2 regions of the Pseudoclavibacter sp. CFCC 13611 genome follow, and region 2 is predicted to be linked to the other one. Evidence: predicted binding sites of a transcription regulator. Region 2 holds the regulator's gene; the other holds the start of a gene.
The links. Region 2 encodes HspR, which represses chaperone genes until heat shock. Its sites were predicted from a motif close to AAGTTGAGTCNNNNNGACTCAACTT; they were not measured.
Positions count from the first base shown of each region.

Region 1: a site for HspR is predicted at 12,945-12,969, ahead of F8O08_RS08315 (ATP-dependent Clp protease ATP-binding subunit). Genes of this name have one in related genera too.

Region 1 is NZ_WBKE01000002.1:870,183-884,742, forward strand. It holds gene F8O08_RS08260 (NADP-dependent isocitrate dehydrogenase) at 1-1,010, opposite strand, end outside; gene upp (uracil phosphoribosyltransferase) at 1,131-1,766, opposite strand; gene F8O08_RS08270 (uracil-xanthine permease family protein) at 1,836-3,155, opposite strand; gene F8O08_RS08275 (AI-2E family transporter) at 3,294-4,370, opposite strand; gene F8O08_RS08280 (TetR/AcrR family transcriptional regulator) at 4,611-5,378, shown strand; gene F8O08_RS10855 (DUF2207 domain-containing protein) at 5,492-7,360, opposite strand; gene F8O08_RS08290 (LysE family transporter) at 7,509-8,195, opposite strand; gene F8O08_RS08295 (magnesium transporter CorA family protein) at 8,192-9,217, opposite strand; gene F8O08_RS08300 (sugar porter family MFS transporter) at 9,244-10,608, opposite strand; gene F8O08_RS08305 (exopolyphosphatase) at 10,704-11,660, opposite strand; gene F8O08_RS08310 (glycosyltransferase) at 11,657-12,865, opposite strand; gene F8O08_RS08315 (ATP-dependent Clp protease ATP-binding subunit) at 13,038-14,560, shown strand, end outside.
Region 2 is NZ_WBKE01000001.1:178,231-192,790, forward strand. It holds gene F8O08_RS00740 (isopeptide-forming domain-containing fimbrial protein) at 1-4,075, shown strand, start outside; gene F8O08_RS00745 (pseudouridine synthase) at 4,424-5,539, shown strand; gene F8O08_RS00750 (endonuclease domain-containing protein) at 5,636-6,502, opposite strand; gene dnaK (molecular chaperone DnaK) at 7,458-9,326, shown strand; gene F8O08_RS00760 (nucleotide exchange factor GrpE) at 9,338-10,006, shown strand; gene F8O08_RS00765 (DnaJ C-terminal domain-containing protein) at 10,127-11,149, shown strand; gene F8O08_RS00770 (heat shock protein transcriptional repressor HspR) at 11,171-11,617, shown strand; gene F8O08_RS00775 (threonine/serine ThrE exporter family protein) at 11,628-12,950, opposite strand; gene F8O08_RS00780 (DUF5666 domain-containing protein) at 13,109-13,723, opposite strand; gene F8O08_RS00785 (hypothetical protein) at 14,100-14,560, shown strand, end outside.

The sequences.
Region 1 (14,560 bases), on a different contig from region 2:
CTGATGCCCTTGTCAGAGTTGACCGCCGACAGACGCGGACCGTTCTGGTAGCCGGCCTCTATGGCCTCGCGCACACCTTCGCGAACATCCTCTGGCAGCGAGTCGATGCCGGCGATCACGCCGCCCAGACCGTTGTTCGCGCTGATGCCTGCCGCTTCGAGGGCGTCACCGTACTTCTCGAAGAGGTCGGGGAAGAACGCGCGCACGACGTGACCGAAGATGACCGGGTCTGAGACCTTCATCATGGTCGCCTTGAGGTGCACTGAGAAGATGACGCCGGCGTCTTTCGCCTGCTGAATGGACTCTTTGAGGAAGTCATCCAGCGCCTTGGCGCTGAGGAACGTCGCGTCGAAGACCTCTCCCTCGAGCACCGGGATCGACTCTTTCAGCACCGTGACACTGCCGTCGTCGGCGACGAGCTGCACGGTGAGATCGTCGGCCTTCGGCAGCACCACCGACTGCTCGTTGTGACGGAAGTCATGATCGCCGAGTGTGAGCACGCGAGTCTTCGACTCGGGCGACCACTCAGCCACCGAGTGCGGATGCTTGCGCGCGAAGTTCTTCACGGCGACCGGCACACGACGATCGGAGTTTCCCTCACGAAGCACGGGGTTGACCGCCGAGCCTTTGATCTTGTCGTAGACGGCGCGCACGCTGCGCTCGTCGTCGTCTGCCGGCTCGTCCGGGAAGTCTGGCACGTCAAAGCCCTTGCTCTGCAGCTCGGCGACGGCCGCCTTGAGCTGCGGCACCGATGCCGAGATGTTCGGCAGCTTCAGAATGTTGGCCTCAGGCGTCTTGGCCAGCGCACCGAGCTCGGCCAGCGCGTCGCCCACCTGCTGCTCTGCGGGAAGGCGATCGCTGAACGCGGCCAGGATGCGGCCGGCCAGCGAGATGTCTTTCGTCTGCACATCGATGTCGGCGGTCGCGGTGAACGCCTGCAGGATCGGCAGGAAGGAATACGTGGCGAGCAGCGGGGCCTCGTCGGTGTGCGTGTAGATGATCTTCGCCATGGATGAACTGTCTCCCTTGATCAGGTTCGGTGAGATCTTTCGCCCTGCGAAAGACTCGTGGAACTTCCGCACCCCACGATACCGGATGCGGCGCCGGGCGACGCACGGCCCCGGGAGGGATCAGTCGATGGTTCCGTAGAGCCGATCGCCGGCATCGCCGAGGCCCGGAACGATGTAGCTCTGGTCGTTCAGTCCCTCGTCGACGGCGCCGAGCACCACGGTGAGATCGCGGCCCTCGAAGTGCTTTTCGACCGCCTCGACTCCCTGCGGCGCACCCAGAATGCAGATCGCAGTCACCTTGCGAGCTCCGCGTTCGAAGAGGTAGTCGATCGCGCCGATCAGCGAACCGCCGGTCGCGAGCATCGGATCGAGCACGAAGCAGGCACGATCGCTGAGGTCGTCGGGCAGCCGCTTCGCATACGTCGTCGGCTGCAGCGTCTGCTCGTCGCGCACCATGCCGAGGAACCCCACTTCAGCGGTCGGCAGCAGTTTCGTCATGCCCTCGAGCATGCCGAGACCTGCGCGCAGGATCGGCACCACCAGAGGCAGCGGCTGCTGCAGCCGCACACCGGTGGTCTCGGCTACGGGTGTCATGACGCGGACGTCTTCGACGGCCACGTCGCGGGTTCCCTCGTAGGCCAGCAGCGTCATGAGCTCTTCGACGAGCTGACGGAACACCGGCTGCGGGGTGCTCCGGTCTCGGAGAACGGTCAGCTTGTGGTCGATGAGGGGGTGATTGGGAGTGATCAGACGCATGCTCTCAGCCTAGTCGTGTCATGGTGATGAGGATGTCACGGCCGGCCCGGCTCGGCCGACTCGCGTGGATCAGTGCGCGGCTTCGTCCACGCGATCCGTGCTCGCCGGCGAAACCGGCGTCGTGCTGCGTCCGCCGCGCAGCCGGGTCACTCCACGCATGACGTGGTAGACGGCGATGGCGGCGAAGGTTCCCAATGCGATGCCGCCGAACACCAGGTCGCCGGCCTGCCAGGTGAAGTCGGCGATCGCGATGATCAGCGCGACCCCGGCTGTGGTCAGGTTGATCGACTTCGAGAAGTCGACTTTGTTCTCGACCCAGATGCGCACGCCGAGCACACCGATCATGCCGTAGAGCACAACACCGGCACCGCCGAGCACACCGGCGGGCACCGTGGCGATCGCCGCTCCGAACTTGGGAAAGAGACTCAGCAGCACGGCGACGATGCCGGCCACCCAGTAGGCCGCCGTCGAGAACACCTTGGTCGAGGCCATCACACCGATGTTCTCTGCGTAGGTGGTCGTGCCCGAGCCGCCGCCCGAACCCGCGAGCACCGTGGCAAGACCGTCGCTGATCAGCGCACGACCGATGTTGTCGTCGAGATTTCGGCCGACCATCATGCCGACCGACCGCACATGTCCGATGTTCTCAGCGATCAGCACGAAGACGACGGGCACGAAGAGGCCCACGGTCGAGATGTGGAAGGTGGGCGTCTGGAAGTGCGGCAGTCCGAACCATGCCGCGTCGGCGATGGCCGAGAAGTCGACCTCACCGCGGACGACCGCAGTGACGTAGCCGATGACCACGCCGAACAGAATCGACAGACGACCGAGGAACCCACGGAAGAGCACGCCCCACAGGATGATCGCTCCCAGTGTCACCAGCGCGGTGATTGGGGCAACCTCGAAGTTCGCCTTGGCGCTGGGTGCGAGGTTCAGGCCGATCAGAGCGACGATCGCACCGGTGACGACAGGCGGCATCAGCCACTCAATCCATCGAACGCCCGCCCACTGCACGATCAAACCGATGACGAACAGCGTGGCACCGGCGATCACGACGCCGCCGAGCGCGCCCGCGTACCCGTGCTCGCTCTGCGCCGCGGCGATCGGGGCGATGAAGGCGAAGCTCGATCCGAGATAGCTGGGCACCCGGTTTCGGGTCAGCAGCAGGAAGATGATGGTGCCGAGGCCGGAGAACAGCAGGGTCGTCGCCGGTGGGAATCCGGTGAGCAGCGGCACCAGGAAAGTCGAGCCGAACATGGCGACCACATGCTGGGTGCCGATGCCGATCGTGCGCGGCCAGGTCAGTCGCTCGTCGGGAGCCACCGCCTCGCCCGGTCCGATGTGCACGCCGTCTCCGTGCAGCCGCCAGTCGAAAGCTCCTCGAGCCATGTCGTCTCCTCAATGTCATGAAGCGGCGAGGAACAGGAGCTCTCCTGCTCCAGGCTCGACGCAGAGTCGTGAGCCTGCCACGCCGAGGGGAGATTCTACGCCGACCTGCGTTGCGCGCAGGTTACATCGCCGGGCAGTTCAGCGCTGCTCCTGAGCGGGCACGATCACGCGTTTGACGATGATGAGGATCGAAGCGGCGACGGGAAAGGCGACGAGCGCCCCCATCAGTCCGGCGAGCGTCGCACCCACCATCGCGCCGATCAGCACGAGCGATCCGGGAATGTTGACGCTCTTGCCGACGATGCGCGGAGTCAGGACATATGCCTCGACCTGCATGTAGATGATCAGGCAGACGGCGACGAACACCGCGGTGAGCGGTGAGCTGAGCAGGGCGACCGCAGTGATCAGCACGGTGCTGATCACACTGCCGATGAGCGGGATCATCGTGATGAACAGCGCGAGCATGGCGAGCACGAGCGAGAACGGAACGCCGAAGACGGTCATCACGATCAGGCTGAAGACCGCGTTGCAGAAGGCCAGCACGACCATGCCCCCGAGGTAGCTGCCGACCGATCCGGTGATCTCTTCGGTGATGTCCATGACGTTCGCCCGCTTCGTCTTCGGCACCAGCAGAGAGAACGCCTGCTTCATGCGATCGAGGGAGACCACGAAGTACAGGGTCAGAATCAGCACGAAGATCGTGCCGGTCATGGCGTCGACCACGCCGCGGCCGATCTCGAAGGCTCCACCGCCGACGCCCCACCAGAAGTCGGGGTTCGTCACCTGCGTCTCGATCGTGTGCAGCGTCGTGGTCGCGGCTCCGTTGAACTGCTCGTCCACGTGCAGGAACCAGGGCCGCTGGCTGACTTCGTCGAAGCTCTTTGGCGCCGTGTCGACGAACTGGCCGACCTGCTTCACGATGCCGGGCACGATCATCCAGACGACCACGCCGAAGATCAGCAGGCCGACGCCGAGCACCGTGCCGAGCGCCAGCGGGCGCTTCATCCCCTTGCTCTCGAGCCAGCGAATCACCGGCTCCAGTCCGAGTGTGATGAAGAGGGCGAAGAACACCAGGGTCAGCGGCTTGATGATCGCGACGACGACAGCGGCCAGAAGCACTGCCAGCAGCACGCCGACCGTCGTCGAGAAGCCGGACATCACGCCGGGGCCGCGGGGCAGCCATTTTGCGCGTGTCGCTGGTTCCGGGGTCGACATATGATCCTCCTGCTTGCAGACATCCGCTCTCAGCGTAGGGCGTGCCTATCCGAGAACTAAACGTAACGTTTCCAGTCTTCCAGACCCACCGTCCGGCGACGACGTCGGCTTCGGCGAGGCTCCGGACGAGGTCGGCGACGGTGGATGGTTTTCCCAAGCACTGCGTGGCATACGCCTGCTGCGATGGATCATGCGAGGCGGTGTCATTTCTTGGGTGCACCTGCGTGGTAGCGTGACCGAATGAGCACCGCATCGCTGAGTCGAGTCGAAGTGGCCGATATCGCCCTCGCACTGTTCACCGCCCGGGGATATGACGAGGTGAGCGCCGCCGACATCGCTGCCGCAGCCCATGTGTCACGCAGCACGTTCTTTCGTCAGTTCGGGACCAAAGACGATGTGATCTTCGCCGACCATGATGACATCCTCGAACAGGTTGATGCCTTCTTCGCCGCACGTCTGCGTGGTGAGGTGGTCACCGTCGACGCACGCAGAGACGTGATCGACGCCGCACTGCTGGTGCTCGATCGTTTTCTGGCCCGTCTTCCCAGCATCCGCTCGCGTGATCGCATCGTGCGAGCCACGCACAAACTGCGAGATCGTGAGATCGTTACCATCACGCGATATCAGAAGGCCTTCGACAGATATCTGCGCGAGCAGCTGCCCGCATTGCGACATATCGAGGCTCTGCAGTTCGCCGACGTCGTCGCGACCACGCACAATGCCGTGCTGCGGCAGGCCATTCGAGATCAGCTCTCACCAGACCAGGCCCGTCGAGACCTGAGCGTCGAACTCGATCGTCTGCTCACCATCTTCGCGCCCGTCGTCGGCGAGCCGTCACAGGCGCAGCCACAATCGTCGGCAGCCGAGGGAAATCATGACCGCCCTCAGCTGCCGACCGTCTCAGACGCCGAATCGGTCGTCGTGGTCTTCGGCGTCGATGCGCCAATGTCTACTGTGGGCACAGTGGTGCAGCAGGCTCTGAAACGGCATCGACAGAATCGCATCTGACCCTTCTTTCGATTGCAGCAGTGCCCCGTCATCTGATGCGGTTCGAGAGCAGACGCGTCTGTGCAGTCGACGATGGCAGGAGCGATGATCGCCGCTGCAGCGACCCGGTAGCGCTAACGGCCGCCACCGCCGCCGCCACCGCCACCACCACCTGCGAAGCCCCCGCCCCCTGCCCCACCAGAAAAGCTGCCTCCTGAGGTGGGCGGCTGCACCGAAGTGGTCGCAGCGGTGTTGAACGCGGCGAGTCTGGAAGCGAGGACTCCTGCAGTGAACGGCGTCATCGAGTCATACCACCCCGGTTGGCTGCCGGTGCGCTCGTAGTCGACCTGCAGCTGCTTCGCCCAAGTGCCTTCGATGCCCCAGAGCACCGCCCACGGCAGCAGCCTTTCGTTCAGACGCACACTGGTCGAGCCGTCGGACAGATCGATGCGTTCGGCGCCCTGCACACTCTGCAGCACGGCGAAGCGATCTCGCTCGGCAAGCTCCATGTACATCTTCAGGCCTTTGACCTCGTCTCTTGCCTCGGCACCCGCTTCGGTCAGCGTCTTCGGACGAGGCAGGGCCACGAACAGCAGCATCAGCGACCCCACCGTGGCCAACCCGGCTGCGATGAGCCACCAGGTGATGCGTTCGGCCTGCACCAGCGCCCACAGCCCGTACGCGGCGGAGATCGCCATCATGCCCCACCCTGACACTCGCAGGGCAAGCGGCAGCGTGGAGGTCGGTACGGCTCGGAACCCGCCGGCGAGGAGTCGCTGCTGAACATCGGCGATCACCGCCTGCGCACGTTCGGCACGGTGCTGGTCGGGCTTCGTCTCAATGGCCACGCGCTCACCCGGCTGCAGCTGACGAGGCCCGGCCAGCACGGCGAGCACCTCTGCGTCATGAGCCTGCATTCGATTGGGGTCGACCATCTCGATCGCGAAGCTCGGTCTCTTGGCGCCGAACATGCCGACATGTTCGATGTCGACCATGCGAACGACGCCGCGAACCGCCATGTCGATGACTGCGGCCGGCATCCAGCTGTTCATCCGGTTGACCAGGTCGGCCCCGGCGACGATCGGAAGCCCAGCGGGCGGTGCGTACTCCGGAACGATCACTCCACGCCCCGGGGCGTCCCGCCACCGGCGGCTTCGCACGACGACCAGGGCGACGGCGAGCCCGAGAGCGACTGCGCTCAGCCCCAGCGGCAGCCATGTCGTCCACCATGCCCGTGAGGGAGGTTCGGGAATCACGAAGGTCTGCAGGGCGAAGCCGACCGCGATGGTCATCGTCTGCGCGGGGGCGAGCCCACCGTCAGTCTGCGCGGTGAACCGGGCGGCAGCGTCACCCGCGTCTTCGAGACGCACGATCTGACAGCGCGCGGTCGAGCCGTGTGCGCCCTGGTAGCAGGAGGCCTGGCCGTTCAGGGCGGAGACGAGCGAGGGATCGACCGTGAGCGTCGCGGAGACGACCCCGAAGGACTGCTGCCAGCTCTCGCCGTTGACATCCCAGTAGAACTCGTCGGTGTCGGTGTCGGCGAAGTGACGCACGGTGTTCTGCATGGTGTAGTTCAGCACGTAGGTCTGCCTGCCGTGCACGAACTCGTCTGAGCCGAGAGACACTTCGAGCTGGCCTCCGACGCGCTTGGTGTCGTACACCACTGCGCGGCCGGCGTCATCGGACACCGCCGTGACCGTCGGGTCGAGCGCCACCCCGTCATAGTCGAGGGGAATCTTGCGCACGAGACCGCGGTTCTGATCGAAGCTCGGAAAGTCGGCGACGAGAGTCTCGGTGACATCGATTCGGGCTCTGCCGTCGGCATCGCGGCTCAGGTGGTAGTCGACAGACATCGATTCGAAGCTGAAGTCGTCGACGGATGCCGCTGCCGGTCTGACGGACGTCGCCAGCAGCGCCAACGCGAGCAGCGTGGCCGCCAGCAGCAGAGCCGAGAGTCGTGCCAGGCTCGATCTCGGCAGACGCAGCGATCTCGACGTGCTCACCAATCTGTGCGTGTGCGACATGCCTGGTGTCGGTGCGGAGTTTTGGGTCGTTCGCATCGGCCTCATGCCGCCCATGGTACTTCGTCGCGCCGACATCGCCCGATCACCCGCACGACGAATCGCACATTACGTCGCGCTGAGGCAGGCCTCAGTGCAGAAAGATCAGCAGCACGCCGACCGCAAGATACAGCACCCCGAACACCGCATTCATCACACGCTGACCATGCGCGTTTCGCGCGAATCGCCCGACCGCGCGTGCGGCAGGAGCGAAGAAGCCCCACATCACACAGATGTCGACGACGATCATGGTGACGATGACCGCCGCATACTGCAGCACGACCGGTTTCGACGCATCGATGAACTGCGGCATGAAGGCCAGAAAGAAGATGATCGCCTTGGGGTTGCTGAGGTTCACCCAGGTTCCGCGCATCACCATCGCGCCCGGTCGCAGGTATCGGCTGACGCCGGCAGCATCCCCCGAATCGGCGGCCTGGTTCTCGGCAGCCGCGCCGGTGTCGGTGTCCTCGTCTTGGGCGACCCGACCGACGGCGCGCGCGAGCAGCAGCTGCCGAACCCCGAGGTAGCCGAGGTAGGCGGCGCCGGCGTAGCGGATCGCCGTGGTGACTCCCGGCGCGTGTGCGAGCAGCGCACCCAGCCCGCAGGCCACGATCACCAGCAGAATGAGCAGACCGATCTGCTGGCCGAGCACGCCCCAGATCGACCGGCGCCACCCGACGTTCAGCGCATTCGTCATCGTCGAGATGGCTCCGGCGCCCGGGGTGAGGCTCACCATGATCGACGCGGCAAGCAGTGCTCCCCAGACCGCCGGGCTCATAGCCAGTCCAGGCGTTTGAACCAGGCGTAGAGCCCAACCGAGGTCAGCGCGATCAGCGTCACGGCGATCACCGCACCGACATCGGTCTGAAAATAGGGAAAGTTCACGTTCATGCCGAAGAAGCCGGTGATCAGCGTCGGCACGGCGATGATGGCCGCCCACGATGTGAGCTTCTTCATCACCAGGTTCATCCGGTTGCTCTGGCTCGAGAGGTTCGTGTCGATGATGGTGCTGGCCAGGTCTCGCAGCGAGTCAGTCCAGTCGCTCACGCGCAGCACGTGATCATAGACATCGAGAAAGTATGGCCGCAGCGCATCGGGCAGCGGCGGCTCGGCACGATTGATCACGCTGCTGAGAATCTCTCTGGTCGGCAGCGCCAGCCGACGCAGGGTGACCAGACGCTTGTGCAGATGATAGGCGTTGAGCTGGATGCCGCGGGAGTCCGGCGTGTCGCCGAAGAGCTCGTCTTCGAGAGCGTCGATGCTCTCGTCAAGCTGCTGCACGGTGTCGAAATGGGTGTCGACGATCTGATCGACGATCGCCCAGAGCACCGTGATGCCGCCGATCGCCAGCAGCGTCGGATGCGCCTCCCAGGCCAGTCGTGCACCGCCGAGATCGAAGCCGTCGCCGTGTCGCACGGTCACCACGACGTTTCTGGTCAGAAAGATGTCGATCTGATGCCGTTCGAGCTCGGACTCGACGTCGTTCGGCGCAGCCATCGCATACAGCGTCAGAAACAGATGCGTCTCGTAGCGAACGAGCTTCGCACGCTCATGGCTCTCTTCGACGTCTTCGATGGCGAGCGGATGCAGATGCAGCGTCTGCGCGATCTGCACGAGCGCCTCATGATCGGCCGTCGGCAGATCGACCCACGTGGTGCGCTCGGCGTCGTGCTGCAGGTGCTCGATCTCGGTCAGAAAGGTGGTCTCCCGTTCGAGTCGGCCACCGCGGTAGACGCGGATCTCAGGTGTGCAGTCGGTCGAACTCGCACCGGTCTTCTCAGGGTCGGTCTCAGAGCGCATGAACCGAGTCTACGCAGTCGATCGCTTCAGCTGAGACGTCGGCGCAGCATCCTCTCGACCTCTTCGAGCGCCAGCCCTCGCGTCTCGGGCAGCGCACGCCAGACGAACCATGCGCTCAGCACGTTAACCGCGGCGAAGACGAAGTAGACGTCGCCGCCCAGGTGCGCGAAGGCCAGCGGAAAGAGCAGCGCGACGACGCCGTTCGACAGCCACTGCACGCAGACCGCCACACCTGCGGCCAGTCCCCGCACCTGCAGCGGGAACAGCTCGGCCGTCATCAGCCAGAACACCACTGACACCATCGCCTGCACGAAGCAGAGCAGCACCAGCATGAGGGCGAGCACGAGCCAGGGCTGGGCCGGTCCCAACGGCAGGGCGAAGGCGAGGCCCAGCAGCAGATGCGACGAGGCGACGCCGATCAGCCCGGTGATCATGATCGGGCGTCGGCCGAGACGACGCAGCACGCGGATGCCGACGAGCGTCGCGAGCACCGAGACCACTCCCGTGGCGATGGTCGCGGTGAGCGCCGCCTGCGTGCCGAGCCCGCTGGTCGCGAGGATGCTCGGTGCGAAGTACATCACGGAGTTCACGCCGGTCAGCTGGGAGACCATGCCCAGACCGGCACCGATCAGCACGAGACGGCGCACCCAGCGGGCCCGCATCGGGTGCCGATCCGTTCTCTGCGTCGCACCTGCAGACTCATTGGCTCGGGGGCGAAGCGCCGTGATCGTCTGCAGTTCGCGCTCGCTCTCGCCGGTGCTGCGAATCGATTCGAGCACACGGCGCGCAGCCTCGGGGCGACCGTGCGTCGCCAGCCAGCGCGGCGACTCCGGGACGAACCAGAGCCCGGCGAACAGCAGCAGGGCCGGGGTCGCACTGACCAGCAGCATGTGTCGCCACGCTTCACCGTCAGACGACGCCTGCGCGATCGCGGCGTTCGCCACGGCCGCGAGCAGCTGCCCGGTGACGATCATCAGCTGGTTTCGGGTGACCAGCCCCGCGCGCCGCCGCGCCGGGGCGATCTCGCCGATGAAGATGGGCACGATCGTCGAGCTGGCTCCCACGGCGAGGCCCAGCACCACCCGACACCCCACCAGCGCCTCGACGCTCGGCGCAAGCCCGGTGCCCAGTGCGCCGACGGCGAAGACGAGCGAGACGAAGAGCAGGGTTCGGCGGCGTCCGAGGCGATCTGCGAGCCGCCCGCCGACGAGGGCGCCGAGACTCGCGGCGAAGACGAGCGCCGATGTGACGACGCCTTCGGCCAGAGCGTCGAGTCCCAGGCCGCCGGCGTCTCGCGGCTGACTGAGAAACGGCAGCGCGCCCGCGAGCACGCCCGTGTCATAGCCGAAGGCGACGGCTCCCATCGTCGCGATCAGCACGATGGTCGTCACGCGTCGGTCGGGCGATCCGCTCCTGCCGCGCGATGATCGAGATGTCGGCTTCGTCGACCTGCGGTGCTCCTCACTCGTCCTTCCCCGTGAGCTGCTCATCGCCGATCTCGGCCGCCTGCCAGCAACGTCTCAGCGGCGCCGTCGAGGATGTCATGCTCGCTGTAGACGGCGTGGTCGCAGTGCGAGCGGGCGGCGATGCGCGCGCTCACCCGTGACCAGATCACCGCGGCTGCGGAGACCAGGTCAGCGCGTGTGCGGTCGACGCCCATCTCGGCAAGCGCATGCGGATCGGCGGCGATCAGACGGGTGCAGGCGGCCTGCAGCGCGTCGAGACTCCAGCATCCGCCCGACAGTTCGCCGAAGCGCTCGGCACGCACGCCGGCGGTCACCGCTGCGATCACGCCGACCGAGTCAGAGACGCCGATGACCCGCTCGACGCCGGCCAGCGACACATGGGCCTCGGCTTCGTCGAGGGCGCAGTCGACGTCGGCGACCATCGCCGCGTGCTGTGCCGCCGACATCGGCCGGTGCGCATCGAGGTGTCGCTCGGTGAGGCGCACGCCGCCCACGTTCATCGACCATGCCGCGATCGGTCGGCCGTTGCGTCCGACGACGAGCTCGGTCGAGCCGCCGCCGAGGTCGACGACCAGCGTCATGGGCTGTGCCGGCATTCCGGTGAGTGCTCCGGCGTACGAGAGGTCGGCCTCTTCGACACCGCTGATGATCTCGGGTCGTACGCCGAGAGTCGATTCGACGACGTCGCGCAGCAGTGTCGCGTCATGCACGTCGCGGCTCGCCGACGTCGCCACGAAGCGCAGCCGGTCGTCTGCGACGCCGAGACGCGTCAGATCGCGGCGGTAGTCTGCCAAGGCGACGCCAAGGCGGTCGAGCGCCGCCGGTGCGAAGGCATGCGTGCGGTCGACGCCCTCGCCGAGACGGATCGTGCGTGTGCGGCGCACGAGCTCCCGCGTCGGTGCGGGCCCCTCGATCACGAGCAGGCGCACGGTGTTCGTGCCGCAGTCGATGGCGGCGACGCGTTCGCGAGCGGTCATACCGGCTGCACCGTCGAGCGCGTCATCCGACGCTGCTGACAGTAGATCTGCACGAGCCGTCGGGCGCTCTTCGCCCAGCTGCGCTGCAGAGCGAGTGCGCGGCCTGCATGCCCCATGCGCTCGCGCAGCTCGGCGTCGTCGAGCAGCCGGGTCAGCGCGCGCGCCCAGGTCTCGGGCGAGCGATCGCGCATGAGCAGACCGGTCTCGCCGTCGTGCACCGCCTCGGGAAGGCCGCCCGTGGCCATCGCGATCACCGGCACCCCGCTTGCGGCTGCCTCGAGTGCGACCAGGCCGTAGGTCTCAGAGTGCGACGGAACCAGGAACACCGAGGCACCGCGCATCAGATCGGCCAGCTCGGCGTGCGACATCGCGCCGTCGAAGTGCACCCGGTCGCCGATGCCCGCGTCGGCGGCCTGTCGGCGCAGAGCCGTCAGACAGCCGCCGTCCTGGCTGCTCGGCCCGCCCGCGATGCGCAGATCAGGGCGCAGCGAGTCGTCAGTCGACGCAATCGTGGCGACGGCGAGGTCGAGCCCTTTGAGCGGCTCGATGCGGGCTGCGGCGGCGACGTATCTCGGAACGGCGGCCTCTCCCGGGTGGAAGCACCGAGCATCCACACCGGGAGACACCACGTGCACCCGCGATGGCTCGCCGCCCAGCCGCTCGACCACGGTGCGCTGCTCGGCATGACTGACCGTGATCACCGCATCGGCCTCGCGTGCGAGAGTGCGCTCTGCCGAGAGACGCCCGGGCGCCTCGGGAGGCTCGCCGTTGTCGAGTGCGGTGTCGGCGTCTGCCGCGATGCTGTGAAAGCTCTGCAGCAGCGCAGCGCCGCATTCCCGAGCGACGGGCAGGGCCGCCAGACCGGAGTACCAGTGATGCGCGTGGATCACGTCGTAGTCGCCGAGTGCCCGCAGCTGCCCGGCGAAGGCGTCGATGTACGCCTCATGCTCGGCTTTGGGCAGCGGATGCTCGGGCCCGGCCGTGATCGTGCGCAGCATGAGTCTGGGGGCGAGCTCGATGGCGTCGGGCTGCTCGGGAGCGCTGCGGCGTGTGATCACATCGACCTGGTGACCGAGCGCGGCCAGTTCGGCCGCAAGGTGCTGGATCACGATGTTCATGCCGCCGACGTCGCCCGTGCCGGGGTCGCCATAGGGATTCGTGTGCAGCGAGATCATGGCGATGCGCAGCGGGCTGGCGGAGGGCATGCCGTTCAGTTTAAGGCATGGCGCTCGTGATGCCGCGAACGGAAGCGACGCAGGGGAATACCTGCGACACCCGGACGTTAGGTTGAGCGTACGGCACTCAACTTTGAGGGTGGCGACGTCTGAACGACTGTCAGATCGGTATCGCCCTCGCAGACACCGACGAGGAGGTACTGTGCCAGAGAACAACCCCCAGAACGGGAGCGAACGCGAACCGAGCGGGCAGGGATCATTCGACGAGTTTCTCGCACGCTACCTGAACGCACAGCAGGCACGGCAGCAGGCTGCCGAAGGCCAGCGCACCATCGACATCAGCAGGTTTCTGACCCAGCGCACACAGCAGGCTCTGGCCGAGGCCGGATCGTACGCGGTCAGAAGAGGTCAGACCGAGGTCGACGCCCTGCACATGCTGCGCGTGCTCGCCGAGAACGCCCCAGTGCACGACGTGCTCACCCGCATGGGCGTGAGCGTTCAGCAGCTCGCTCACGAGGTCGAAGCTCGGCTGCCCGTCGCTCGTGACGGCGCGACCGTCACCGAGGCCCCCGACGTCACGCCCTCGCTGCAGCGCGCCCTCTTCCATGCCTTCCAGGTCGCCCGCGCCTCGGGTTCGACCTATGTCGATCTGGAGCATCTCTTCTTCGCACTCGTGCTCGCACAGGATGCGCCTTCCGCACAGATCCTGGCAGGGTTCGGCGTGACCGCGCAGTCGCTGATCGATTCGATGCGGCAGTCTGCCCGGCAGCCCGATGACGTGGCACCCGTCGACGACGCTGCGGCTGCGAACTCCGGCTCATCGGAGGCGGACGCAGGCGGCGATGCGGAGCAGACTGATGCATCCGCCACATCGCAGACCCCGATGCTCGATCGCTTCGGCACCGATCTGACGGCACAGGCACGCGACGGCCGACTCGATCCGGTGATCGGTCGTGCCGACGAGATCGAGCAGACCGTCGAGATCCTCTCGCGCCGCACCAAGAACAACCCCGTGCTCGTCGGCGAGGCCGGCGTCGGCAAGACCGCCGTCGTCGAGGGCCTCGCGCAGGCGATCGTCGACGACGAGGTTCCGCACGCGATCGCCGGGCGTCGCCTGGTCTCTCTCGACCTGGCGTCGATGGTGGCCGGCACGCGCTTTCGCGGCGACTTCGAAGAGCGCCTGACCAAGCTGCTCGACGAGATCACCGCGCATCGCGATGAGCTCATCGTCTTCATCGACGAGCTGCACACGGTCGTCGGTGCCGGCGGCAGCGGCATGGGCGACGGCCTCGACGCGGCCAACATGCTCAAGCCAAGGCTGGCTCGAGGCGAGCTGCATATGATCGGCGCGACCACGCTCGACGAATATCGCAGGATCGAGAAGGATCCCGCCTTGGAGCGCCGGTTCCAGCCGGTCGCCGTCGACGAGCCGTCGGAGGACGTCGCCGTGCGCATTCTGCACGGCGTCGCGCCCGCCTTCGCCGAGCATCACGACGTGCGGTACACGGATGCCGCGCTCGACGCCGCCGTGCGTCTGTCGGCCCGATACCTGCCCGACCGTCGTCTGCCCGACAAAGCGATCGACCTGATCGACCAGGCCGGGGCCAGGCTGCGTCTGCGGCTCGGCGATCGCATCGACACGCAGGCGCTGATGCGCCAGCTCATGGAGTTGGAGGCCGAGAAGAACGCCGCAGCGTCGACCGAGCAGTATGAGCAGGCCGGACA
Region 2 (14,560 bases):
GCCGCTGAGCGTGCCGACGCCGGGTCAGGGCGAAGCCGTCATCACCGTGAAAGTCGGCAGTGACCGGTCGGGCGTGCAGACGGTGTCGGTGCTCGCCGGCGTCGTTCTGCACCTGCGCACGGGCGGCGACAACGGCCCTTCGAACTCTCGCGCCGACGGGGTCGCGGGCGATGGCGCCGGATGGGCACGATGTGTCTCGGACGCCCAGGGCGACTGCAGCTTCGTGGTGCCGAACACAGGTAACGGCGGGCAGAATCGCAATGCACGCTTCTGGGTTGTGCAGCACGCTGCGCCCGATGGATACTTCGCGAACCAGACACTGCGCACCGGTAACGGAGATGGCAGCAACTCGGCACAGCAGCAGTACACGTTCAGAACAGGTGAAGTGCTGCATTCGGGACAGACGTACTCGTCGACCGACCAGTTCATGATCGCGACGAACAACGGCACTGCGACCGCGTCTGGCGGCGTCTGGCAGCAGTCTCGGGTCAACCCCTCCTTTCCCGCGAAGTGCGGGCTCGACGTCGGCTTGGTCCTGGACATCTCCGGGTCGGTCGGGCAGAGCATGCCTCAGCTGAAGGGCGCGAGTGACACGCTCGTCAACTCGCTGGTCGGCACCCCGTCGCGCATGGGGCTCTTCTCGTTCGCCACGGTCTCACCGGGGGGCGGTGCCACGCAGAACTATCCGTCGCTCGCTCCAGTGGCCACACAGGCACAGGCTGACTCGGTCAAGAGCCGGTATGCGGATTGGACCTCCGAAGGCGGGACGAACTGGGATCGCGCGCTCGCCGTGACGGCACAGTCGCCGGCGCACTACGACGTCGTGATCGTGCTCACCGATGGCAACCCGACCTATTACAACGATCCGGCCGTGGGCCCAGGAAACTTCACACGTATCCGCGAGGTCGAGAACGGGATCTTCTCTGCGAACGCGGTGAAGGCCAAGGGCACGCGCGTGATCGCACTCGGTGTGGGATCAGGCGTGACCACCCCAGAGACCGCGCTGAACCTTGCGGCGATCTCGGGACAGACGAAGTTCGACGGCAGCAACGCCACCGCTGCTGACTTCTTCCAGACCGGCGACTACACTGCGGCAGGCAATGCGCTTCGCGAGCTTGCGCTGGCCAACTGCAAGGGGTCGGTCTCAGTGGTCAAACAGATCGTGCCTTCGACCAACACCGGTGACGATGTCAGCGGCGCGACCACTGCCGGAGCCGGCTGGACGTTCGACGCGACCACGACATCCCCGGGAATCACCGGTCTGCCGAAGAGCGAGACCACGACGACCGACGGCACGGGCGCCGTCAACTTCCCGCTGACCTTCACCGGAGGCACGACGGCCGGCCCCGTCACCGTCACCGAGAATCAACAGCCGTCATACTCACTGGTCACGCCGGGCGGCAAGAATGCCGTCTGCCGCAACCTGACGACGGACCGTCCGGTGGACGTCACGAACGCGGGCGAACTCGGCTTCACCATCGACACCGCGGCCACGGCGGCGATCAGCTGCACCATGTTCAACCGAGAGGCGCTGCCACACGCAGACGTGAAGCTGAACAAGCGCTGGAAGGTCAACGGGGTCGAGTTCGCGAACGGCGCTCAGCCGGCGGAGCTCTCGGCAGCGGCAACGCTGACGGGGCCGGGTGACGGCGGAGCGACCGCGCAGGCCTGGGGGCAGGCACGCGGCGGTTACAAAGTCGGCGACGGCGTGACCTTCACCGAGAGCGTGACGCTGCCGAGCGGCGGGCTGTGCACGTCGACGCCAGAGGTCGTCTTCAACGGCACCGCTCTGCCGAATCCGGCAGACGGAGCGCTTTCATGGCAGGCGTCCCTGACGCAGCAGAGCAACGAGGCGACCATCACCAACGTGGTGACCTGTGAGAGTCAGCTGACACTGACGAAGACGGTGCAGGGCGGATCCGCCGCAGCGACAGACTGGACGCTGGGCGCGTATCTGCCTGACGGCACCACTCCGGTGATCTCAGGTGCGACGGGCAGCCCGGGCGTGACGGCACAGACTGTGACAGCCGGTCAGAACTTCGTGCTTCGCGAGACCGGAGGAGACCCACGCTATCGGCAGTACGACGTGCGCACCGAGCCGGTGCAGTACCCACAGGCAAGCGGGTCATGGCAGTGCCGCGAGATCGATGCCGACGGCAACACCGTTCCGGGCTTCAACCTCGGACTGAGCGGCGTGGTCGCCGTGCCACTCGGCAAGCGCATCACCTGTGACGCCGTCAACCAGACGGCATCGCTGACGCTGCTCAAGGCCGTGGTCAACGACAATGGCGGCACTGCGGTCTCAGGTGACTGGGACCTGACGGCCACTCCGGCGTCGGGCGTTGACGGCCTGCAGGCGAGCACGGTCGCCGGAGCCGACACCGCGTCGGCGGCCAACACGTTCAACGTTCGGCCCGAGCACACCTACACGGTGAGCGAGTCGGCCGGGCCCGCAGGCTACGCGAAGACGAAGCTGCAGCGGCTCGAGGGCGGCGACTGGATCGATGTCGAAGGCTGGGACGTCAGAGTAGCGGCCTTGAGTGATGCGACCTATCGCATCGTCAACGACGATCAGCCGCGTCCCTGGGCGGTCAAGAAGTCATCGGATCCGGCGACGGGTTCGACGGTCAAGCCGGGTGACACCATCACGTATTCGGTCACGGCGAGTGCGGCGGATGCTCCCGGCGCGATTCGAGACGTGGTGCTGACCGACCGCCTCGACGATGTGCTCTCCGGAGCCGACTTCGTGAGCGGATCGGCGAAGCTGACCATCGGCTCGACCACGACCGACGTGGATGACCCCACAGATGAGCGTCTGCAGACCTCCGCTTTCGATCTGCCGGCAGGGTCGACTGCGACGCTGACCTACCAAGTCGTCGTCAAGGCGGATGCCTATGGCGAGACCCTGCGCAACGTGGCGACCGGCACGGGCGACGTGCCGCCGACGACGTGTCCGACTCCTGAAGGCGACGGGCCGGTCGACGGCCCGGAGTGCACCACGACCCACGTGACCGCGAAGTGGGCGCTGTCGAAGTCGTCTGACCCGGAGTCTGGAGCGCAGGTCGTGCCAGGCGCGACGATCGACTACTCCCTGACGGCGACCAACACTTCGGGCAACGGGGCGGTTCTCTCCGGCGCGACGGCAGTGGACGACCTTGGCGGTGTGCTCGATCACGCCGCACTGGTCTCACCTCTGCCGCCCGGGCTGACGCTCAACGACGACGGCAGAACGCTGACTTGGGCGGTGCCGACGCTGGCAGACGGTGCGTCAGCGACCACGACGTACCAGGTGAAGGTGAACTCTGACGCTGTGGGCGTGCAGGTCAGGAACCTGGCGACGCCGGGTGTTGGCGGCGAGTGCGTGCCGGTCGAGGGCCAGGATGTGCAGTGCGAGACGACGCATTCGGTGCCCACTCCGGGGTTCACCCTGGAGAAATCGTCGGATCCGGTGACGGGTTCGACGGTGGCCCCGGGGCAGGTGATCACGTACACGGTGACGGTCTCGAACACTGGTGAGACGGTGCTGACGCCGGTGACGGTGTCGGACGATCTGACCGGCGTGCTGGTGCATGCCACGTTCGACCCGGGGTCGGCGAAGCTCGCAGTCGGCGATGCCGCGCCGATCGATGTCGCAGACCCGGTGGATCAGCGGTTGAGCAGTGGCGAGTTCGAGCTGGCGATCGGGGAGTCGGCGACGCTGACCTATCGAGTCACGGTCAACGGTGACGCCCATGGCGTCACGTTGAAGAACGTGGCGACGGCAGAAGCGACTCCCCCGGGATTCCCCCCGATCACCCCGCCCCCCGGCGAAACCACGCACAACGTGCCGCCGGTGACACCAGATCCAGACGATCCCGGCGCACCGGGCGATCCTGGGCATCCACATGACCCAGGCGGCACCGTCTCGACCTACCGCTCGTACGGCGGCGGAGGCCTTGCGAGAACAGGCGTCGAAGCCGGAGGGCTCATCGCCCTCGCCGCGATGGCCGCCCTGTTCGGAGGGCTGATGGTGGTCGGCTCGCGTCGACGCCCGAAAGGAGCCGAACCCAGCCAGTCGTCAGCGAAGAAGAAATGAGCTGACTGATGTGAGACTGCGGCGCTGAGTTCCCCTTGTCAGCGCCGCACCCAGAGATGCAGTCGTCGGGTATGACCCCTTTGCCCGGCGGCTGCATTTCGCTGTGTGGTGCGGTTCGGCCGGGCTGTGCTGTGTGGCTGATGCAGTTCTGCTGGGATGTGCACGCTTCTGCTGGGATGTGCACGGTTGGGCCGATCCCACATGGTTGGATCGAGATGTGCACGGTTCCGCTGGGATGTGCACGGTTCCGCTGAGATCAGGGTGATTTGAGCAGAACGGCGTACATCTCAGCCGAACGGTGCGAGACAGATGCGTCTGCAGCGTCCGGCCGAGGCTACGCTGATGCCTATGCCTTCTGCACCGTTCGCTCCCCGCGACGGCGTGTCAGCCACGCGCGTGGTCACCCCGCCACCGGTGCGCCAGACACCACCCGCGGGGCAGACCCCGCCACGCACGATCGGGGAGTGGCTGCGCGTGCGCTTTCCAGCATCCGTCGAGGTCGATGCAGGCCTCGCCGACGGACGATATGTCTATGCAGACGGGCAGCCGGTCAACGCAGACGATGTCTACCGCCCGCGCACCGAGATCTGGTTCGAGCGTGACCTGCCAGATGAGGCGGAGGTGCCTGGCAGCATCCACATCGTGCACCGAGATGCCCGGCTGATCGTCATCGACAAGCCTCCGTTCCTGGCGACGATTCCGCGCGGGCAGCACGTGCGGCAGACGGTCGTGGCTCGGCTGCGCTCCGAACTCGGCCTGCCAGAGCTGCAGCCGGTGCACCGGCTCGACCGGCTCACCTCGGGCCTCGTCGTGCTGACGACGGAGCGGCGCTGGCGCGGCGCCTACCAGACGCTGTTCCAACGGCGTGAAGTGCACAAGGTCTACCGAGCGCTTGCCCAGCTGTCTGCAGAGCGGGTGGCGCTGATGCCTCTGTGCGAGGGTGCGCCGCGCAGAATGGGGGATGCCGGTGTGCGCCCGTCTTGGACGGTCGGGCAGGCCGTCGAAGTGCGCAGCCGCGTCGAGAAGCGTCGTGGATGCTGGCAGGCTGAGGAGCTGCCGGGCGAGGCCAACGCGATCAGCAGCATCGTGCTTGAGCGTGCGCTTGAACGCGCGGGCGCCGAACCCGCATCGGAGGAACTCTTTGGTTCCGGGGCGAATTGCGGCGGTGCCGAGGGCGTGACTGCTGGCGTCGGCGCCGGCGTCGGCGTCTTCCGACTGGAGCCCTCGACCGGACGCACGCATCAGCTGCGAGTGCACATGAACCGTTTAGGGGCGCCGATTCTTGGTGATCCGCTGTACCCGGTGGTTCGAGAGGCATGGCCCGGCGGGCCGCCTGCGGATGACTTCGAGCAGCCGCTGCAGCTGCTGGCAGCCGAGCTGTCGTTCACGGATCCGGTCGATGGCGTCGCTCGACACTTCGAGGCGCAGCGGCGGCTGCCGATCAGCGTACAAGAGTGGGAGTGAGGGGCACTGGTCTCGTAAACTGCTTGGCACCTGCACCTGCACCTGCTTGGCACCGTCACCTGCTTGGCTTCGGCGTGCTGGCCTGGATCGGGTGACTCAGGCGCGAGCGAGTCGACTCAGGATGTCGCGGTACACCTCAGGCCACTGATGCAGAATCTGATGATAGGTGTACCTGGCGCTGACATATCCGGCACGTTCGATGGCAATATCCTTCGCATGATCACGCCGAAACTGCTCGGCGTCGCGATGCGTGCCTCCATTGAGCTCGATGGCCAGCACCCCATCGACGACGAGATCGATTCGCTGACGGTTGTCGAGCAGAACTTGTGATTCAACGTGGTGACCCGCCAAAGTCAAGAGCACCCGAGCAATGCTCTCAAGACCAGACTCAGCCTGGGCGTCGACGAGCGCGAGCACAGCGCGACCGCGAGGAGTGCGCCGCAACTCGGCCATGACATCCACAGTGCTGATGTGCAGATCAAGCTGGCGTCGCGCGCCGTTGCCTGGGCGCAGCGTGGCATGGCGCAGCAGTGAATCGACGACCGCGACGGTCTCGGGTATCGACACATCGTTCAGGCCGTGGCGCAGGGCGGTCACCGGAGGCACGACGCCATGCTGCAAGACGGTGCGATTGTAACGAGGGTGGGTGTGGGTTATCACCAAATGGCCTGATGCGGCGGGGGCAGGCGGCAACGTGGTGTTGACATGCAGATGCATCTGAGCCTGATCTGGCAGCCAGATGTCTTTGTGCAGCAGTTTCAGCCGGTGGAGCCCAGAGAGATGCCCGCCGAACTTGACGGCTGCGACCACCCATGCGTTGGCGCCGGTGGTCGCGAACCAGCCCTGTCTGAGCCGGACGAGCTCGTTCTGCCGCAGGAGCTGGTCGAGCCTGCGTCGCGAGATGCCGGCAAGCGCCAGGGCTCGTGTGTTGGATACTCCGAATGGTGTTGATGGAATGGCCATGTCGCCTATGGTCGTGCCCCGGGGCCTGAGGTGTCAGCGGGGCGGCTGCACTGTGGTGAAAGCGATGGTGCCCGCACAGCTGTGCAGAACTGGGTGCAGAACTGGGTGTGTCTGTGTCTGTGTCTGTGTCTGTGGGTGTGGGTGTGGGTGTGGGTGTGGGGCGGGCGTGGGTATGTGCAGTTGTGGCTGCGGGCGGGTTTGCGCGCGAGCGTGGGTATGTGCAGTTGTGGCTGTGGGTGGGTTGCGCAAGTGGGAGGTATTGAGCGTGTGATTGCGCTCAGCTGGTCGGTACGGGTGTGTACGGTTCCGCTCAGATGTGTACGGTTCCGCTCAGATGTGTACGGTTCCGCCGACATCGGGGTGATTTGGGCGGAAATGTGTACAGCGCGGCGGAATCGTGTGCATGCGGCGGAATCGCGCGGCCGTAGATCTGGGCTGGTTGGTTGGCTGGCTGGGCAGGGCTGGACTGGGATGGACTGGTTGGCTGGGCAGGGCTGGACTGGGATGGACTGGTTGGCTGGGCAGGACTGGGATGGGCTGGTTGGCTGAGCTGGTTGGCCGGTTGGCTGGTTGGTTGGTTGGTTGGTTGGTCGGCTTGGGCTGGCTGGTTGGGCAGCTTGGGCGCCTAGGCCGGGCGAGTTGGGGCGGCGGGGTGCTCGAGCTGTCGGCGGATGCGCAGAGAGAGCGGGTGAGAACCACCGCTGAGAGGTCGGTCGGGTTCGTTCCGTGCTCGTGTGATTGCCAAGACCTGTGAAACTTGAGTGAACTTTGCTCAACATTTCGGGAATAGCTTGACTAGGGGATGCCGTTGTGTAACCTTGAGCGTAGATGACTCAAGGGTGTACATCAGAAGCTGATGTGCAAATGACCTGGAGGTCATCGAAGAAGACTTATATTGCGCGGGTGCAGAGCCCGTGCATGCGTGGCTCGGTTCGCCGAGCAGAAAGGACACACAATGTCACGTGCAGTAGGAATCGACCTCGGCACCACCAACTCGGTCGTCGCGGTTCTGGAAGGCGGCGAACCCACAGTCATCGCGAATGCTGAGGGCTTCCGCACCACTCCATCAGTGGTCGCATTCGCCAAAGACGGGGAGGTGCTCGTCGGCGAGACCGCAAAGCGCCAGGCGGTGACGAACGTCGACCGCACCATCGCATCGGTGAAGCGCCACATCGGCACCGATTGGAAGACCGATGACATCGACGGCAAGAAGTTCACTCCGCAGGAGATCTCGGCTCGCATTCTGCAGAAGCTGAAGACCGACGCCGAGAGCTACTTGGGCGACAAGGTCACCGACGCGGTCATCACCGTGCCTGCGTACTTCAACGACGCCCAGCGTCAGGCCACCAAAGAGGCCGGTGAGATCGCAGGCCTCAACGTGCTGCGCATCATCAACGAGCCGACTGCGGCCGCTCTGGCATACGGCCTCGACAAGGGCAAAGAAGACGAGCTCATCCTCGTGTTCGACCTCGGTGGTGGCACGTTCGACGTCTCGCTTCTGGAGGTCGGCAAGGATGACGACTTCTCGACCATTCAGGTGCGGGCCACCTCGGGCGACAACCACCTCGGTGGTGACGACTGGGATCAGCGCGTCGTCGAGTACCTCATCAAGAAGTTCAAAGAGGCCAGCGGCGTCGACGTCTCGGGTGACAAGATCGCCCTGCAGCGCCTGAAAGAGGCCGCCGAGCAGGCGAAGAAAGAGCTGTCGAGCCAGACGACCGCCCACGTGCAGCTGCCGTACCTGTCACTGACCGAGAGCGGCCCGGCCAACCTCGACGAGACCATCACTCGCGCGAAGTTCGAAGAGCTGACCGCAGATCTCGTGCAGCGCACGGCCAAGCCGTTCACCGACGTGATCAAAGAGGCCGGCGTCAAGGTCTCGGATCTCGACCACGTGGTGCTCGTCGGCGGTTCGACTCGTATCCCGGCAGTCGTCGAAGAGGTCAAGAAGCTCACCGGCGGCAAAGAGCCGAACAAGGGCGTCAACCCTGACGAGGTCGTCGCAGTCGGCGCAGCCATCCAGGCCGGCGTTCTGAAGGGCGAGCGCAAAGACGTGCTGCTGATCGACGTCACCCCACTGAGCCTCGGCATCGAGACCAAGGGCGGCATCTTCACCAAGCTGATCGAGCGCAACACGGCCATCCCGACCAAGCGCAGCGAGACGTTCACCACGGCTGAGGACAACCAGCCGTCGGTCGCCATCCAGGTGTTCCAGGGCGAGCGCGAGTTCACCCGTGACAACAAGAGCCTCGGCACCTTCGAGCTGACCGGTATCGCACCGGCTCCGCGCGGTGTGCCGCAGGTCGAGGTCACCTTCGACATCGACGCCAACGGCATCGTGAAGGTCTCGGCTAAGGACAAGGGCACCGGCAAAGAGCAGGAGATCACCATTCAGGGTGGCTCCGGCCTTTCGCAGGAGGACATCGACCGCATGGTCAAGGAGGCCAAGGACAACGAGGCCGAAGACAAGAAGCGTCGCGACGCCGCTGAGGTGCGCAACAACGCCGAGCAGCTGGCCTACTCGATCGAGAAGCTCATCAAAGAGAACGAGGACAAGCTCTCTGATGAGGTCAAGACCGAGGTCACCGCTGATGTCGAGGCTGTCAAGAAGGCACTTGAGGGTTCGGACGACGACGCAGTGAAGGCTGCGTTCGACAAGCTGAACGAGTCGCAGGTCAAGCTCGGCCAGGAGATCTACAAGACCGCGCAGGAAGAGGGCGCCGCTGGCGCTGCTGACGGCGAGGCCAAGGCAGACGGCAAGTCGGGCGATGACGACGACGTGGTCGACGCAGAAGTCGTCGACGACGATGACGACAAGAAGTAAGGCGATTCACCATGGCTGACAACAACGTGGCTGGCACTCCGAACGAGTCAGGGCTTCCTGACGACGGGGCCCAGCCGACGAGCCAGCAGCCAGAGGCCCAGCCGAACGGGCAGCAGACCGAGGGCGCGCAGGGTGCTGACACAGCATCCGCCGCCCCCGGCCGGCCCGCCGGCGAGGCTGACCAGGCTGCAGGCGAGCATGATCAGGCGGATGCCGGCGCGAGCGCCGAGGGCGCCGCGGCAGACGCTGACGGCGAGGCCTCACGCGAGGACAAACTGTTGGACGAGCTGCAGCGTCTGGCGGCGGAGTACAAGAACTACCGCCAGCGCACCGAGGCCCAGCAGATTCGCGATCGCGAGCGTGCGGTCGGCGATGCGGCCAAACGACTGTTCCCGATCTTCGACGACCTCGACCGGGCTGAGAAAGCCGGCGATCTCGCAGAGGGCACGGCGTTCGCGACCATCGCGTCGAAGCTGAGGGCCGTCGGCGAGGGGCTCGGCATCGAGCGCTTCGGAGCGAAGGGCGAGCCGTTCGATCCGAACCAGCATGAGGCTGTGCTGCAGCAGCCCAGCCCCGATGTCGATGCGCTGGTCATCGGTGAGGTCGTCGAACCCGGCTACAAGCTGGGCGACACACTGCTGCGCGCGGCCAAAGTGGTCGTGCTGGCACCTGCTGAGTGATCGGTCGCATGAGAATGCGCCCGACGGGCAACGCGCCCCGTGGCGGGATGCGGATCCTCTCTGGATCCCTTCCGTCACGGGGCGCTCGACACATGAAGACGACAGAAGGAGGCGAGAGGCATGGCGAGTCAGGATTGGCTTGAGAAGGACTTCTACGCCGTGCTGGGAGTGTCGAAAGACATCTCCGACGCCGATCTGAAGAAGGAATACCGCAAGCTGGCGCGCAAGTATCACCCCGATGCGAACCCGGGCGACGCTGCGGCAGAGAACAAGTTCAAAGAGATCAGCGAAGCGTATTCGGTGCTCTCTGACCCCAAGCAGCGCAAGGAGTATGACGCGCTGCGGGCCATGGGCGGAGGTGCGCGCTTCACCGCGGGCGCCGGCGGCCAGGGCGGTCAGGGGTTCGAGGATCTCTTCGGCGGGCTGTTCGGCCAAGGTGCCGGGGCACCCGGCGGTCAGCGAGTGCGCTTTCAGACCGGGGGACAGCCCGGCGGCGCAGGTGCGGGCTACGAGGATCTCTTCGGCGGACTGTTCGGCGGCGGAGCCGGCGCCGGAGGGTTCGGCGGTCAGGGATACCGCGCTGCGCCGCAGCGCGGTCGTGACGTCGAAGCTCGTGCCCAGCTGACCTTTGCCCAAGCGGTGCATGGCGCGACGGTGTCGTTGGCATCGCCGCAGGGCAAGCGCGTCAAGACGAAGGTTCCGGCCGGAGTTCGAGACGGCCAGAAGATCAAGGTTCGCGGCAAAGGCGAGCCCGGTCAGAACGGCGGTCCGGCTGGCGACTTGATCGTGCGTGTGCACGTGGGCTCCCACCCGGTGTTCAAACGCGACGGCGACGACCTGCGGGTCGAGCTGCCGGTGACGTTCGCCGAGGCGGCGCTGGGCGCCACCGTTCAGGTGCCGACCTACGACGGCGAACCGGTCAAGGTGAAGATTCGCCCGGGCACCCCTTCGGGCCGCGTGCTGCGAGTCAAAGGCAAGGGCGTCAAGGCAGGTCGGCACACCGGCGATCTGCTGGCAGAAGTCCAGATCGTGGTGCCGAGCAAGCTCGACAGCGCGGCAAAGAAGGCATTGGATGACCTCACCGAGGCGATCGGTGACGCCGACCCGCGCGCAGAGCTCTACGCGCAGGCCAAAGAGAAGTAAGAGAGCAGGTGAGTCGCCATGATGGATGAGACGGAGCATCTGTTCAGCATCTCGGCGGCCGCACAGCTGGCGGGCATGCACCCGCAGACGCTGCGGCAGTACGACCGAATCGGTCTGGTGCAGCCGCAGCGCACTGCGGGTCGCTCCCGTCGGTACTCGCTGCGTGACATCGTGCAGCTGCGAGAGGTGCAGCGTCTCTCGAACGCCGGCGTGAGCCTAGAGGGCATTCGCCGCATGATCGATCTCGAGAACCAGGTGCACAGGCTGCAGAGTCGTGTGGCCGAGCTCGAGGCCGCTCTTGACGATGCACTCATCTACCGCCCCGGTGCTCGCACGTTCGCCGCCGGCATCGCCGGTGAAATCGTCACGCTCGACCAAGGTCGCCGTCGCGTCCAGGCGACGGGCGGCGAACTCGTCGTATGGCGGCCGGTCCGTCAGAACGGCCGGAAGCCGCCGTCAGAGGCCTGACAGCGCATCCTCACCCGCGCAGGGCGTCGAACGACCACTCGCGCTCGGTGAGCATGCGCGCGATGGTCAGCCCGACGGCCAGCGACACGATGGTCGCGAGCGCCTGCACACCATAGCCGCCAGCCTGCACGATATCGCCCTGGTTTAGGTACACCAGGGCGCGATAGGCGCTGGAACCCGGCACCATGATGAGCACCGCGGGCACGGTCAGCGTGATGCGTGGGGCCTCCAGACGCGAAGCGATCATGTAGGCGAGCAGCCCCACGAGCAGGGCGGCCACGACCGTCGACACCTGCGGCGGCCAGCCCATGTCGCCCGTCGTCAGACGGAACACGTTCGCGACCGCGCCGATCCAGGCTGCGCTCAGAGCGAGCCTGAACGGGGTGTTGAACATCATCGCGAATCCTGTGACGGCGACGAAGCCGGCGACGAGTCGTGATGCGATGACGATCCAGACCGGCCAGGTCGAGGGAGTCGGCGCAGCAGTCGGCTGCAGATCGAACATCATGGCGACCGCCCACGCGCCGAACGACACCGACATCAGCACCAGCCCGGCAAACGTGAGGCGGCCGATCGCCGAGTTGAGATCGAGCCGAGCCAGATCGAGGGTCGCGGTCACCAGCGGAAAGCCCGGCACGAGCAGCAGCAGCGCCGAGGTGAAGCCGGCATCGTGCAGCGGGCTCACGTGCCCGCTCACCGCCGACAGGATGCCGGTGAACAGCACGTAGCAGAGACTGGCGATGAGGCCGCAGACCGCATACATCGCGAGCTGGTTGATGCGCAGCTTCACCAGCGTCACGCGCAGCCACTGTGCGATCGACACGGACAGCGCGACTCCGACGCACTCCTGCCACCCGCCGTTGTTCAGAAACGCGAACCCCGAGCAGGCCATTATCGCGGCGATCAGCGTCAGCCACGTCGGATAGTGTCGAGGCCTCTTCTCGATGACGTCGAGACGCCGGTTCAGCTCCTCTGCCAGCATTCCCTGCGGCATGTGATGTGAGAGTCGCTCCAACTCGACGATGCGATCGGCATCGACCCCGCCGACTCGTGCCTCAGCGACACGCGTGCGAAAGATGGCGCCGCGAAAGAACGTGCAGACGATCTCTGTGGCGGTGATCTGCGTGTGCAGTGAGGTCATGCCCAATGCCTGGGCGGCGCGTGACATGGCCTGCTTGACGCGGAACGAGCTCGAGCTCGCCTGCAGCATCATCCGTCCCAGCCGCATGATCGCGTTCGACTTCTCGATCAGATGGATCGGCTCGAGCAGAATCTCGCCGGTCGGTGTCGGGTCGACTGGTGTCGAATCTGGGGAGGGCGAAGACGGACTCATACTTTCTATTGTGCCGCTTCCGCCGGTGGGCCGTTCTACGCGTTCCAATGCCGGAGACCACCCAGCGTGCGCGATTGCCGGTCGAGAGGCCTTCTGGCGAAGATGAGAGAGGATGTGCCTCCGACTTGCTTGCGGAAGGCAGGTCTCAGGAGGAACGATCAGTTCGTGGTGCTCTGCGAGTTCTGCTGCGGACCGGGCGCGCCTTGCCCCGGACCGCTCTGTGTCCCAGCCATCGGCGTGTCCGCAGCGTCATCGCCTTCGGTGATCGACTGAGCCATGATCGAGCCGTTCGACTCCTCGCCTTGGACGCGGATCGAGTCTCCGACGGCCAGATCCGAGACAGAGCCCTGCTGCGTGGTGGTCACTGAAGTGCCTGATCCGGTGTTGATCGTGGTCGTTTCGCCAGACTGCGTCTTGATCGTGATGGTCCCGTCTGAGACTCCGGTGATCGTGCCGCTGGTCAGCCCGCTGAGCATGCCGCCGGATGCGGCCTCGCCATCGGATGCACCCATTGGGGCTCCCTGTCCGCCGGTTCCGCCAGGCCCCTGCTGTATCGAACCGGCTGAGGTGGAGGCCGCCTGAGCGAAGACCGTGCCTCCGAGGAATCCGAGTCCGATGAGGATCACGGCGGTCAGCCCGCCGGTGAGCCACCTTCCGACCTTCGATCTCGACTGCGAGGTCGGCTGTGCGGTCTCGGGTGCGGTGGGTGGGGTCGAACGCGATTCGGCGCCGTCTACGTCGCCGAGCCGGTTGTTCGTCGTCGGGGTGGTCAAGGTTGCTCCTTCATCTCAAGGCGTGTCGGCCGGTGACCGATGAGTGCCGCTGGGCTGGTGATTCCCAGTGTTGCGGCGCACACTGTCCGGTGGATCTTCGACTGCTGTGTCGTCTCTGTCTCTCTCTTGTGGGGCAGCCAGCACCTCTCGTGCGAGCCAACCAGCGGAGCCAATCAGTGATGCCGTTGACTCGAAGAACGCCACCGCTACTCGGGCGCAATGGCAGTCGCCTGCAGACGTCGGTCGGCCCGCCGCGGGTGGTCTGCGACAGTCTGATGATCGAAGTCGAGGAACTTCACAGCTCGGCATCAGCCGGAGGCCAGCTGAACCGATCACACTGTGAAATGGCCACCATCGTCACGACAGGGAGGACCCCATGCAGATTCAAGAGTTCGCTCGCGCCTACCAGACGCCATACCGTGTGCCGCAGCGTCGCGGCAGCGAGATAGACACGATCATGCTGCCGGCGCGAACGTTCTCAGGTGCGTGGGGAGAAGTGCTGTGCCAATCTCTCGACGGGCAGCCGGAAGGGGCGCTGCGTGCGCGCGTGAAGACGCTGCAGACCGCGTACCAAGGGTGGTTCGAGACAGTGGGAGACGTGCTCATGCGGCAGCTGAGCCACACCCTCGAAGCATCTGACGCCGAAGTGATGACGGCGCTCGCCGAGATGGCTTTTCATCGTATGAACACGCATCTCGGCGCCGCGTGGCTGCGTCTTGCGAGGAGTGCCGAGAGCCGCGGGGCACGTCGGCAAAGCGGAGAGGGCGTGGCCGATGCGACGGCCAGCGCCAGAATTGCCATTCGCGCCGACATCGATCGGCTCAGCGGTGCCCACCG